3 regions of the Bacillus sp. 1A genome follow, and region 3 is predicted to be linked to each of the others. Evidence: riboswitches for the same ligand, from Rfam matches in the RefSeq annotation. Region 3 holds a riboswitch; each other region holds the start of a gene.

Region 1 (3,283 bases), 2.1 Mb from region 3:
GTTTTTTAAATTCTTCTCTCGTTTCAATTGGATCTAAATGATAAGAAGGAAACGGATTACTTTCAAAGCGTTTTGTAAGAATAATGGCTCCCCCGACATAAACGTTCGGTCGTTCATATAATTTTTTCACTCCTGGATGAGCCTCATCCGTCGTTTTATACACAAGTAACGCTTCTTTTTCCTTATCAGGCACAAAAATATCTTCTATTTGAATGACACCATATACATTTTCAGCATTAACAAGTTTTACTTCCTCTCCAGCTTTCAGACTCTCTGCTACTTCTTCTGTTACTGGTAATGTAATCGGTATACTCCATACGCTCCCGTTTGCTAAGCGAAGCGTTTCTACGACCGAATCATAATCTTTCTTTCCTAAAAAACCAGTAAGTGGGCTATATCCCCCTGTCGCTAATAGCTCTAAATCACTTAACGAAATGTTGTCTAGTTCAATTTCTTTTTCGATTTGTGATAAGTCGTAAGTCTCGTCTATACGATTTATTAATTCGTTTCTTGTACTCATTTTCTATTTCCTCTCTTAGCTTTATTTTCAAATTCATCTTATTGGTAATGAAGACCACATTCTGTTTTCACTTTCCCAGACCACCTACCATCTCTCGAATCGCCACCCTCACCTACAGGTAACGTACACTTCTCACACCCAATGCTTGGATATCCAACATCATGTAGCGGGTTATACGGCAAGCTATGTTTGTATACATACCGCCACACTTCTTTCCACGTCCAATGAATGAGTGGACAAACTTTAATAGATTGAAAGCGATGATCTTGATTTATAAACTTTGTATGCTTACGCGTTTCTGATTGTTCCCTCCTTAAACCCGATATCCACGCTTTTTCCGCTGCTAATGATTTTTCTAACGGTAAAATTTTTCTAATTTTACAACAAAGGTTCGGATTACTTTCCCATAATTTCTCACCATGCAACTTCGCTTGTTCATCAAGCGTAAGTTCCGGCTGTTTTTCTATAATATTTAATGAAGGAAATCGTTTCCGCACTTTTTGAATTAATTCATACGTTTCTTGAAAATGAACATTCGTATCTAAAAATACAACTTTAGCAGATGGATTTACTTGGTTTATAAGATGCAGCAATACCATCCCTTCCACTCCGAAGCTACATGCGTATACAATTTCACTTTTATATTCTTTATAAGCCCAACTTAATACTGATAGCGCGCCTTTCGTTTCATCTTCTTCTGAAAATGAAACATTATTTTCTTCCCACGTTTCATACGTCAACATGTTCTTTCCCCCTGTAAAAGCAAAAAGGCGGTTTTAACCTAATATAATAGGTTAAAACCGCCTCTAGTTTTTCTAGTCAGCGCTTTTTACTTTAAACGTACCTTTTCACTTTTCTCTAATTGAATGACTTTCCCATCTTGCACAACAATTGTAATTGAACCATATTTCATATCAGCAAGCATCGCTTGAATTTTCTCAGATACTTCCTCAAAATGTTCCCGTACACTCACGCGAACAGCCCCCCTTTTTATTCATAAAAAAAATCTTTCCCATTTCGAAAAGACTGTTCGGTAATATATTTTACCTTATCTTTCAAAATGGATTCCATTTTGCTGGATTTAGCACCTTGCTTTCTATAAGCAGGTTGCCGAGCTTCGTCGGGCCAGTTCCCTCAGCTTCTCTTGATAAGCTTTGTATTTGTATTTTATCACAATTCTGATTTTTTTCAATCCTAGTTTTCCGATATATTTTAATTATTTTATTTTATAAAAAAGGAATTGCCCATCCGAACAACTCCTTTTTCCTCATTTAAACAAGTTCTTTAATACGTATGCGATCGTTCCCAATAATATTTTCATATGTTTCACGCTCTACAACAATTTGTGATGTGCCGCCCTTCGCGAAGACGACAGCTGGTCTACGAATCCGATTATAATTATTCGCCATCGAGTACCCGTATGCCCCTGTACAAGAAATTGCTAGTAAATCGGCTGAAGCAACTTTCGGTAGAGTGATATCCCAAATTAACATATCTCCACTCTCACAGCACTTCCCAGCAATCGAAACAAGTTCCTCATTCTCATCATTCCCTCGATTCGCTAACATCGCTTCATAACGAGCGTTATATAAAGCAGGTCTTAAATTATCAGTCATCCCACCATCCACTGATACATATTTCCGAATACCAGGAATGTCTTTCACAGATCCGACTGTATAAATTGTCGTTCCAGCATCCCCTACAATACTACGGCCTGGTTCAACCCATATTTCTGGCAAGGGATAATTACATACCGTAAATTGTTCCCTCACCGCACTTGTTACAGCTCGCACATATGTCTCAAGAGTTAATGGTGTATCTGACTCTGTGTAGCGTATTCCGAATCCTCCGCCTACATTTAGCACTTTTACTACATAGTTTGTTCGCTCTCTCACTTGTTCTAAAAATTGACGAAGAACTTCAATCGCTCGCACAAAGCCGGCCGTTTCAAATATTTGTGATCCGATATGTGAATGAATCCCTAACACGTTATAATTTGATTTTTGTAAAGCAATCTCAATCACTTGCATCGCTTGACCATTTGACACGCCAAATCCAAATTTCGAATCATCTTGGCCTGTTGTAATATATTCATGTGTGTGCGCCTCTACTCCGGGCGTTACACGAATTAATATGTTCACAAATTTCCCATGTTGCACTGCTAAATCATGCAAAATTTCTAATTCCAAGAAATTATCTACGACAAAACAACCAATATTTGCCTGAAGAGCCATCACAATTTCTTCTTCTGTTTTATTATTTCCGTGAAAATGAATGCGTGATGCCGGAAATCCTGCTTGCAGCGCAGTATATAATTCTCCTCCAGAAACAACATCTAATGACATATTCTCTTCACGAGCCACTCGGCACATCTCCATGCACAAGAACGCCTTGCTTGCATATGCTACTTGATAAGAGAAACCACTTTCTTTAAACGCACGATGAAACGCGCGGCACTTTCCTCGAATTGACTCTTCATCGTATACATAAAGTGGTGTTCCGTATTGTTTTGCTAGCTGCGTCGTATCGCACCCTCCAATTTCTAAGTGTCCTTGCCCATTGATTCGGCTTGTGCCGTGTAAATACATTTGAATTCCTCCCTTATTTCCTCTAAAACTCATAACCCCAATCTTCTATTCATTGCAGCACGCTTTTAGATAGACAAAAAACGCGCGGAACAATGTTCACACGCGTTTCTTATTAGGAAAAATATATATTGAAAAAATAAACGAGTTGTTATCTCCTCAAAATAAGAAACCGCAT
Region 2 (3,283 bases), 1.2 Mb from region 3:
TGCATCGAAAATTTGTGGTTCTTTCTCGTGAGAAAGGTTTACACATTTTGCGTAGCAACCGCCTTCAATATTGAATACACCGTTATCAGACCAACCATGCTCATCATCACCGATTAATTTACGGTGTGGATCAGCAGATAATGTTGTTTTACCTGTTCCAGATAAACCGAAGAATAGTGCTACGTCGCCTTCTTCACCTACGTTTGCAGAGCAATGCATAGAAAGAATATCTTGTTCAGGTAGTAAGAAGTTCATAATAGAGAAGATTGATTTTTTCATTTCTCCAGCGTATTCTGTACCACCAATTAGTACGATACGTTTTTCGAATGAAACCATAATGAATGCTTCAGAGTTTGTACCGTCAACAGCTGGATCAGCTTTGAAATTCGGTGCAGAAACAATTGTGAACTCTGATTCATGAGTTGTTAATTCTTCTTCAGTTGGACGAATGAATAATTGATGTACAAATAAATTGTGCCATGCATATTCGTTAATAACTTGAATTGGTAGGCGGTAATTGCGGTCAGCACCTGCAAATCCATTGAAGACGAATAACTCTTCTTTTTCTTTTAAGTATTCTAAAACTTTAGTATATAATTTATTAAAATGTTCTTCAGAGATCGGCTGATTCACTGCTCCCCAAGCAATTTTGTCAGCAACCGATGCTTCTTTCACAATAAATTTATCTTTAGGAGAACGTCCTGTATATTTTCCTGTTGAAGCAGAAACGGCACCAGTAGAAGTTAATTTCCCTTCATTTCGCATTAATACTTTTTCCACTAATTGCGGAACACTTAGTTGAATCTGTGCATTGCTTCCGTTCAATAATTCGTGTAAACCAATTTGGACATTCACAGTACTCATATTTATATACCATCCTTTTCATTTAATGAAATATTTCTCGTAATCCCCAACAAGAGTATAACACAATTATATAAATAATGTATACTATTTATTTCTTTTTGTTTGTGTGAATGTATTATTTCCTTATTAATATTTCATTCCAGGCGTATTGAGAAAAACTTTCAGGAAAATGTGAATATTAATTGACAAATGAATATCATTTCTTTAGTATAGGTTGGGACGGATACTCTCTTATCCCGAGCTGGCGGAGGGACAGGCCCGATGAAGCCCAGCAACCTCATTTGTAGTGGTAAATACAGGTGAATAGGTGCTAAAACCTGTGCGAGGCTAACGGTCTCGAACGATAAGAGCAAAGGGCAAAAAGCAGTATGCAAGTAGCAAATTAAACCTTTCCTCTATGTAAAGTAGGAAAGGTTTTTCTGTATGCTTGTGTGGGAGAATAAATGTATGTCGCAGTTTGTGGCAAATTAAGGATGAGTTCCGTACAATATATACAATTACTGTAGGGAGGTTTACCACATGACAAAAAAACGTCATCTGTTCACATCTGAGTCTGTAACTGAAGGACATCCAGATAAAATTTGTGACCAAATTTCTGATTCAATTTTAGATGCGATCTTATCAAAGGACGCAAATGCACGTGTAGCTTGTGAAACAACTGTAACAACTGGTTTAGTATTGGTAGCGGGGGAAATTACGACTTCTACTTACGTAGATATTCCAAAAATCGTTCGTGAAACAATTCAAGGCATTGGTTACACACGCGCAAAATACGGATTCGATGCAGAAACTTGTGCAGTTTTAACATCTATCGATGAGCAATCTGCTGACATCGCTATGGGTGTTGACCAAGCGCTAGAAGCACGCGAAGGTCTAATGACTGACGCTGAGATTGAGGCAATTGGTGCGGGAGACCAAGGTTTAATGTTTGGCTTCGCATGTAATGAAACACAAGAATTAATGCCACTTCCAATCTCGCTTGCTCACAAATTAGCTCGCCGTTTAACTGAAGTACGTAAAGATGACACATTATCATACTTACGTCCGGATGGAAAAACGCAAGTTACAGTTGAGTATGATGAAAATGGTAAACCTGTACGTGTAGATACAATCGTAATTTCTACACAGCATCATCCAGATGTTACATGGGAAGAAATCGATCGCGATTTAAAAGAGCATGTAATTAAAGCTGTAGTTCCAGCAGAATTAATGGATGGAGAAACGAAATTCTTCATTAACCCAACTGGCCGCTTCGTAATTGGTGGACCACAAGGTGATGCTGGTTTAACAGGACGTAAAATCATCGTTGATACTTACGGTGGATACGCTCGCCACGGTGGCGGTGCATTCTCTGGTAAAGATGCAACGAAAGTTGACCGTTCTGCAGCATATGCAGCTCGTTATGTTGCGAAAAACATCGTAGCAGCTGGTCTTGCTGACAAAGCAGAAGTACAACTTGCATACGCAATTGGTGTAGCACAACCAGTATCAATTTCAGTTGATACATTCGGGACTGGTAAAGTATCTGAAGACGTACTAGTAGAACTAGTTCGTAACAACTTCGATCTTCGCCCAGCTGGTATTATTAAAATGCTAGACTTACGTCGCCCAATTTATAAACAAACAGCAGCTTACGGCCACTTCGGACGTACTGATGTAGACCTAACATGGGAACGTACAGACAAGGCTGCAGCTTTAAAAGAGCAAGCTGGTCTATAATATATGAAAAAAAGCTTTGCGCGGTGAGCGCAAAGCTTTTTTTATTTTGTTTTACTTCTAATTTGAATGCATGAGCTACAATACACTTCGCCGTCTAGCTCAATATACTTTTTCATATTAGTCATACCACTTGCTGGAAAGGGCATATGAATCCATGCTTTTTCATACGTTTGTATTTCCTTTTCACATGATTTACAAAGGATTGGTTTCTTCTGGAACATATGTAATCAACCTTTCATTTGACGTGCTTTACCCGCGCAAAAGGCACTGCTGAGTAAAAATAGTGTTGCGAATATAATACTTACTAATGTAGCGTATGGGATTGCGCTTTTTAAGGAAAAGCCGACAGTGATTGAAGCGACAAATAAGAGGATAAATGTTGTTGTTAATTTTTTATAAAGTTCCATAATATGTAGACCTCCTTATTTAGAGATAGAACGTTTAAAAATAAAATCTATTATATAGGCAAGTGTGAGAGGAATTAATGTGCTAGTCAAATAGTAACGAATACCACCATCAGGCAAAAGTACATGCAATTTTAAAAAGTTAATATCGAATTCGTAAGCGATACATTGAAAAAGGGATAATATAATTAGGAATGGTATAATGGGTACGGATCGTTTTATATTTTGAATCATGTAAAGCTCCTTTATATGGATAAATATACTTATATTGTATCATGTTGAATTCTTTGCTTCAT
Region 3 (3,283 bases):
CAGATCCTGAATATACATATGGAATTGAAAAATCATATTTCTTTTTTCTTTCCGGAGAAACCGATAATTCATTTGCAATCGTATCAATACGACCTGAATCTAATAGACCAAATAACCCTTCAAAATCAGAAACATTCCATTCAACTTTATATCCAGCCTTTTTAGCAGCAGCTTCAATAATTTCAGCATCAAAACCTTTTACTTTCTCACCCTCTTTAAAAATAAATGGGCTACGACCTGCAGACGTCCCAACTTTCACTACTTTTTCATCTGTCTTTTTGCTCGCTGTATCTGAACCACAAGCAGATAAAAGCCCAACCGATACTGTTAATGCCAATGTTAGTAATAATGATGATTTCCTCATAATTCTCCCTCCTAAATAACGAAATGATTGCCTTCTTCTGAAGCATTCAATTGTCGTAAAAACTTTTTCGTACGTTCATTTTGTGGGTTCCTAAAAATCTCCTCCGGCGTTCCCTGCTCTACAATAATGCCATCAGCCATAAATATAATGCGGTCCGCTACCTCTTTTGCGAAATTCATTTCATGTGTAACAATAACCATCGTTATATGCTGTCTTGCCAAATCTTTAATTACTTGTAATACTTCATTCACTAATTCTGGATCTAGTGCTGAAGTCGGTTCATCAAACAATAATATAGCTGGATTTAATGCCATCGCTCTCGCAATTCCAATCCTTTGTTGTTGCCCACCTGATAACATCGTTGGGTAGAAATCTTCTTTTTCAGCTAAACCTACTTGTTTTAATATTTCTCTTGCTATTCTTTTCGCTTCTTCTTCACTTTTTTTCTGTACAACTGTTAATGGTGTTGTAATATTTTGTAATGCTGTTTTATTTTTAAATAAATTATAGTTTTGAAAAACCATAGCTGTTTTTTGACGTAATTGTATTATTTCTTTTTTATAAAGCTTCTTTGCATGAATCTCTAAATCTTCAATTCTAATACTTCCATCCTCTGGTTGTTCTAATAAATTTAAACATCTTAATAATGTCGATTTACCTGAACCAGAAGGCCCAATAATGACTACCACTTCTCCTTTATTTACAGTAAGTGAGATTCCTTTTAATACTTCATTACTTTTGTAAGATTTATACAAATCACTTATCTCAATCACACATATCACCTCATTTCTATTACAAATACGGTGCATCAAGTTTCTTTTCTAACTTTTTCTGTCCCCAACTAATTACTATTGTAATAATCCAATATACAATCGCTACCGCTAAGTAACTTTCCATATAACGATACGATTGTGCCGCTAGCATCTTCGCCTGCGCTAAAATTTCAGCCACCCCAAGTGCAAAAGATAACGAAGATTCTTTTAACAATCCGACAAAATTATTTCCAAGTGACGGTACTGCGACACGAATAGCTTGTGGAAAGATAATCTGTCGCATCGCTTGCGCCTTTGTCATTCCAACTGATAAACAAGCATCCATTTGTCCTGATTCCACAGCATTTAATGAGCCCCGAATAATCTCTGACAAATATGCTGCATTATTTAAACTGAGACCGATTAAAGTCGCTTGCATCGCTGTAAGTACTGTAAAGGCTGGAAATATTTGCGGCAATCCGAAATACAACACAAACAATTGAACTAATAAAGGTGTTCCTCTAAAGAAAGATATATATACTCTTGCAATAGAATATAAAAATTTCGTTTTGTTTTTCGTTATGATCGCCAAGCCAATCCCTATAACAAAAGAAATAATCATTGAAACTACAGTAATCCCTAAAGTTATGTATACATACTTAAATAATTGCGGAAAACTTTCTAAAAAATACGTTACATCAAACTTCACTTTATCCCCCCTCTCTAAACAAAAAACTCTTCTTACACATATAAGAAGAGTTGAATGTTAATCCATTTCCCCTCATCTTCCAAACGCTTCATACGTTTGCTGGAATTAGCACAGTACTTTTGTAGCCTGTTGCTGAGATTTCATCGGGCCAGTCCCTCCATCTCTCTTGATAAGAAAACTAATAAATATTTCCATTTATTTAGTTGTTAATATGAAGAATACAGTTAATTATATATAATGTCAATAGGAAAAATAAGAATTAAATTCAACACTTTTTCGAATAGCTTATCCCTCACATTCACCCAGTCTTAAGGTGTATAATTTACACTGGATAAATCGCACAGAAAAAGCCATTATTTCTATTCTTAATAGAAATAATGGCTTTTTTATAGATTAATTATTCTTATCTCATTTTATGTACTTCGGCAACTAACTTTCCACCCTGAATGCCCATATAAAGTTTCACAGGTGCATCATTCGTGTTTTCAAACACTAAGTCTAAGTATGGATACGCAATTGTAGCATCTCTTCCTTGTGGAACATAACCTACCGTTTTAGAATGTGTCGTTCTCTCTACCATTTTCAAACCAGCTTGATCTGCTGCATTGTATAAAGTTGATGATGTTTGACAAACACCACCGCCGTATCCATCTACTAATTTACCATCTACAATTTCTTTTCCTAATTGGTATCCTTTATCTGGCGTTGTATCACCAATTAATGCATTGAAAGAGAAACGGTCTCCTTTCGCTAATACAACCCCATTTATGCCCGCTGCTGACAAGCGAATATTCTCAATACGGCCACCTGCTGAGCCACCTAAATTCGTTTCATATCTACCAATTACCGTACCACTTCCTTGCGCATCACTTAATGTTGCGATAGGCTTTTTCTCAACAATAGGTAATTGATAGGAAGAATCCCACATACCAACGTTTAATAATTTATCTACTAATTCTTTTTCCATTAACTCATAAGCAGGTTTTCCTTCTTGCCAACTTCCATCAGGTGCTACGCGTGAAGGAACCATCTTTTTATCAACGCTTTTCCCAACCTCACTAGCAACCTTCGTTACCGATTTTTTAAATTTTGCTTCATCTTCAAAATAACCTAGACTCGATAAATCTAGCTTTTTCACTTCCGTACCAGTACGACCATCTACTAAACTAATAGAATCCTGCACCTCTGCTTTAGCCTCTACCGTGTGGCCACCAATGTCACTTACTAATGCAACATCACTTACTTTTGCACCACAACCACTCACTATAGCTACACATAACACCCCAACTAATATACCCTTTACTTTACGGAACAATATACTCTCCCCTTTTTCCCAATATTACTTTTATGTATTATTTCATTTTTATGTATGTTTTGTTACAATCATTTTACAATATATTTATAAAATGTTACAAGTTATTTTTTACTCTATATAAATTACTCTTTTCTTTTCTAAAT

What was found. Region 3 has a riboswitch for S-adenosylmethionine ahead of ACUN0F_RS15420 (amino acid ABC transporter permease). Riboswitches for the same ligand answer to the same signal wherever they lie in the genome.
Region 1: another riboswitch for S-adenosylmethionine. It lies ahead of ACUN0F_RS26435 (YezD family protein); the one in region 3 lies ahead of ACUN0F_RS15420 (amino acid ABC transporter permease).
Region 2: another riboswitch for S-adenosylmethionine. It lies ahead of metK (methionine adenosyltransferase); the one in region 3 lies ahead of ACUN0F_RS15420 (amino acid ABC transporter permease).

The regions. Positions count from the first base shown of each region.
Region 1 covers NZ_JBQYLZ010000001.1:5,172,898-5,176,180, forward strand. Annotated here, with positions in the region: gene sat (sulfate adenylyltransferase) at 1-520, opposite strand, end outside; gene ACUN0F_RS26430 (phosphoadenylyl-sulfate reductase) at 559-1,263, opposite strand; gene ACUN0F_RS26435 (YezD family protein) at 1,350-1,493, opposite strand; SAM riboswitch class I at 1,566-1,674, opposite strand; gene lysA (diaminopimelate decarboxylase) at 1,792-3,108, opposite strand.
Region 2 covers NZ_JBQYLZ010000001.1:1,823,265-1,826,547, forward strand. Annotated here, with positions in the region: gene pckA (phosphoenolpyruvate carboxykinase (ATP)) at 1-864, opposite strand, end outside; SAM riboswitch class I at 1,093-1,214, shown strand; gene metK (methionine adenosyltransferase) at 1,384-2,583, shown strand; gene ACUN0F_RS09120 (hypothetical protein) at 2,625-2,804, opposite strand; gene ACUN0F_RS09125 (hypothetical protein) at 2,811-2,990, opposite strand.
Region 3 covers NZ_JBQYLZ010000001.1:3,038,593-3,041,875, reverse strand. Annotated here, with positions in the region: gene ACUN0F_RS15430 (amino acid ABC transporter substrate-binding protein) at 1-364, opposite strand, end outside; gene ACUN0F_RS15425 (amino acid ABC transporter ATP-binding protein) at 376-1,137, opposite strand; gene ACUN0F_RS15420 (amino acid ABC transporter permease) at 1,157-1,825, opposite strand; SAM riboswitch class I at 1,895-2,001, opposite strand; gene ACUN0F_RS15415 (VanW family protein) at 2,229-3,140, opposite strand.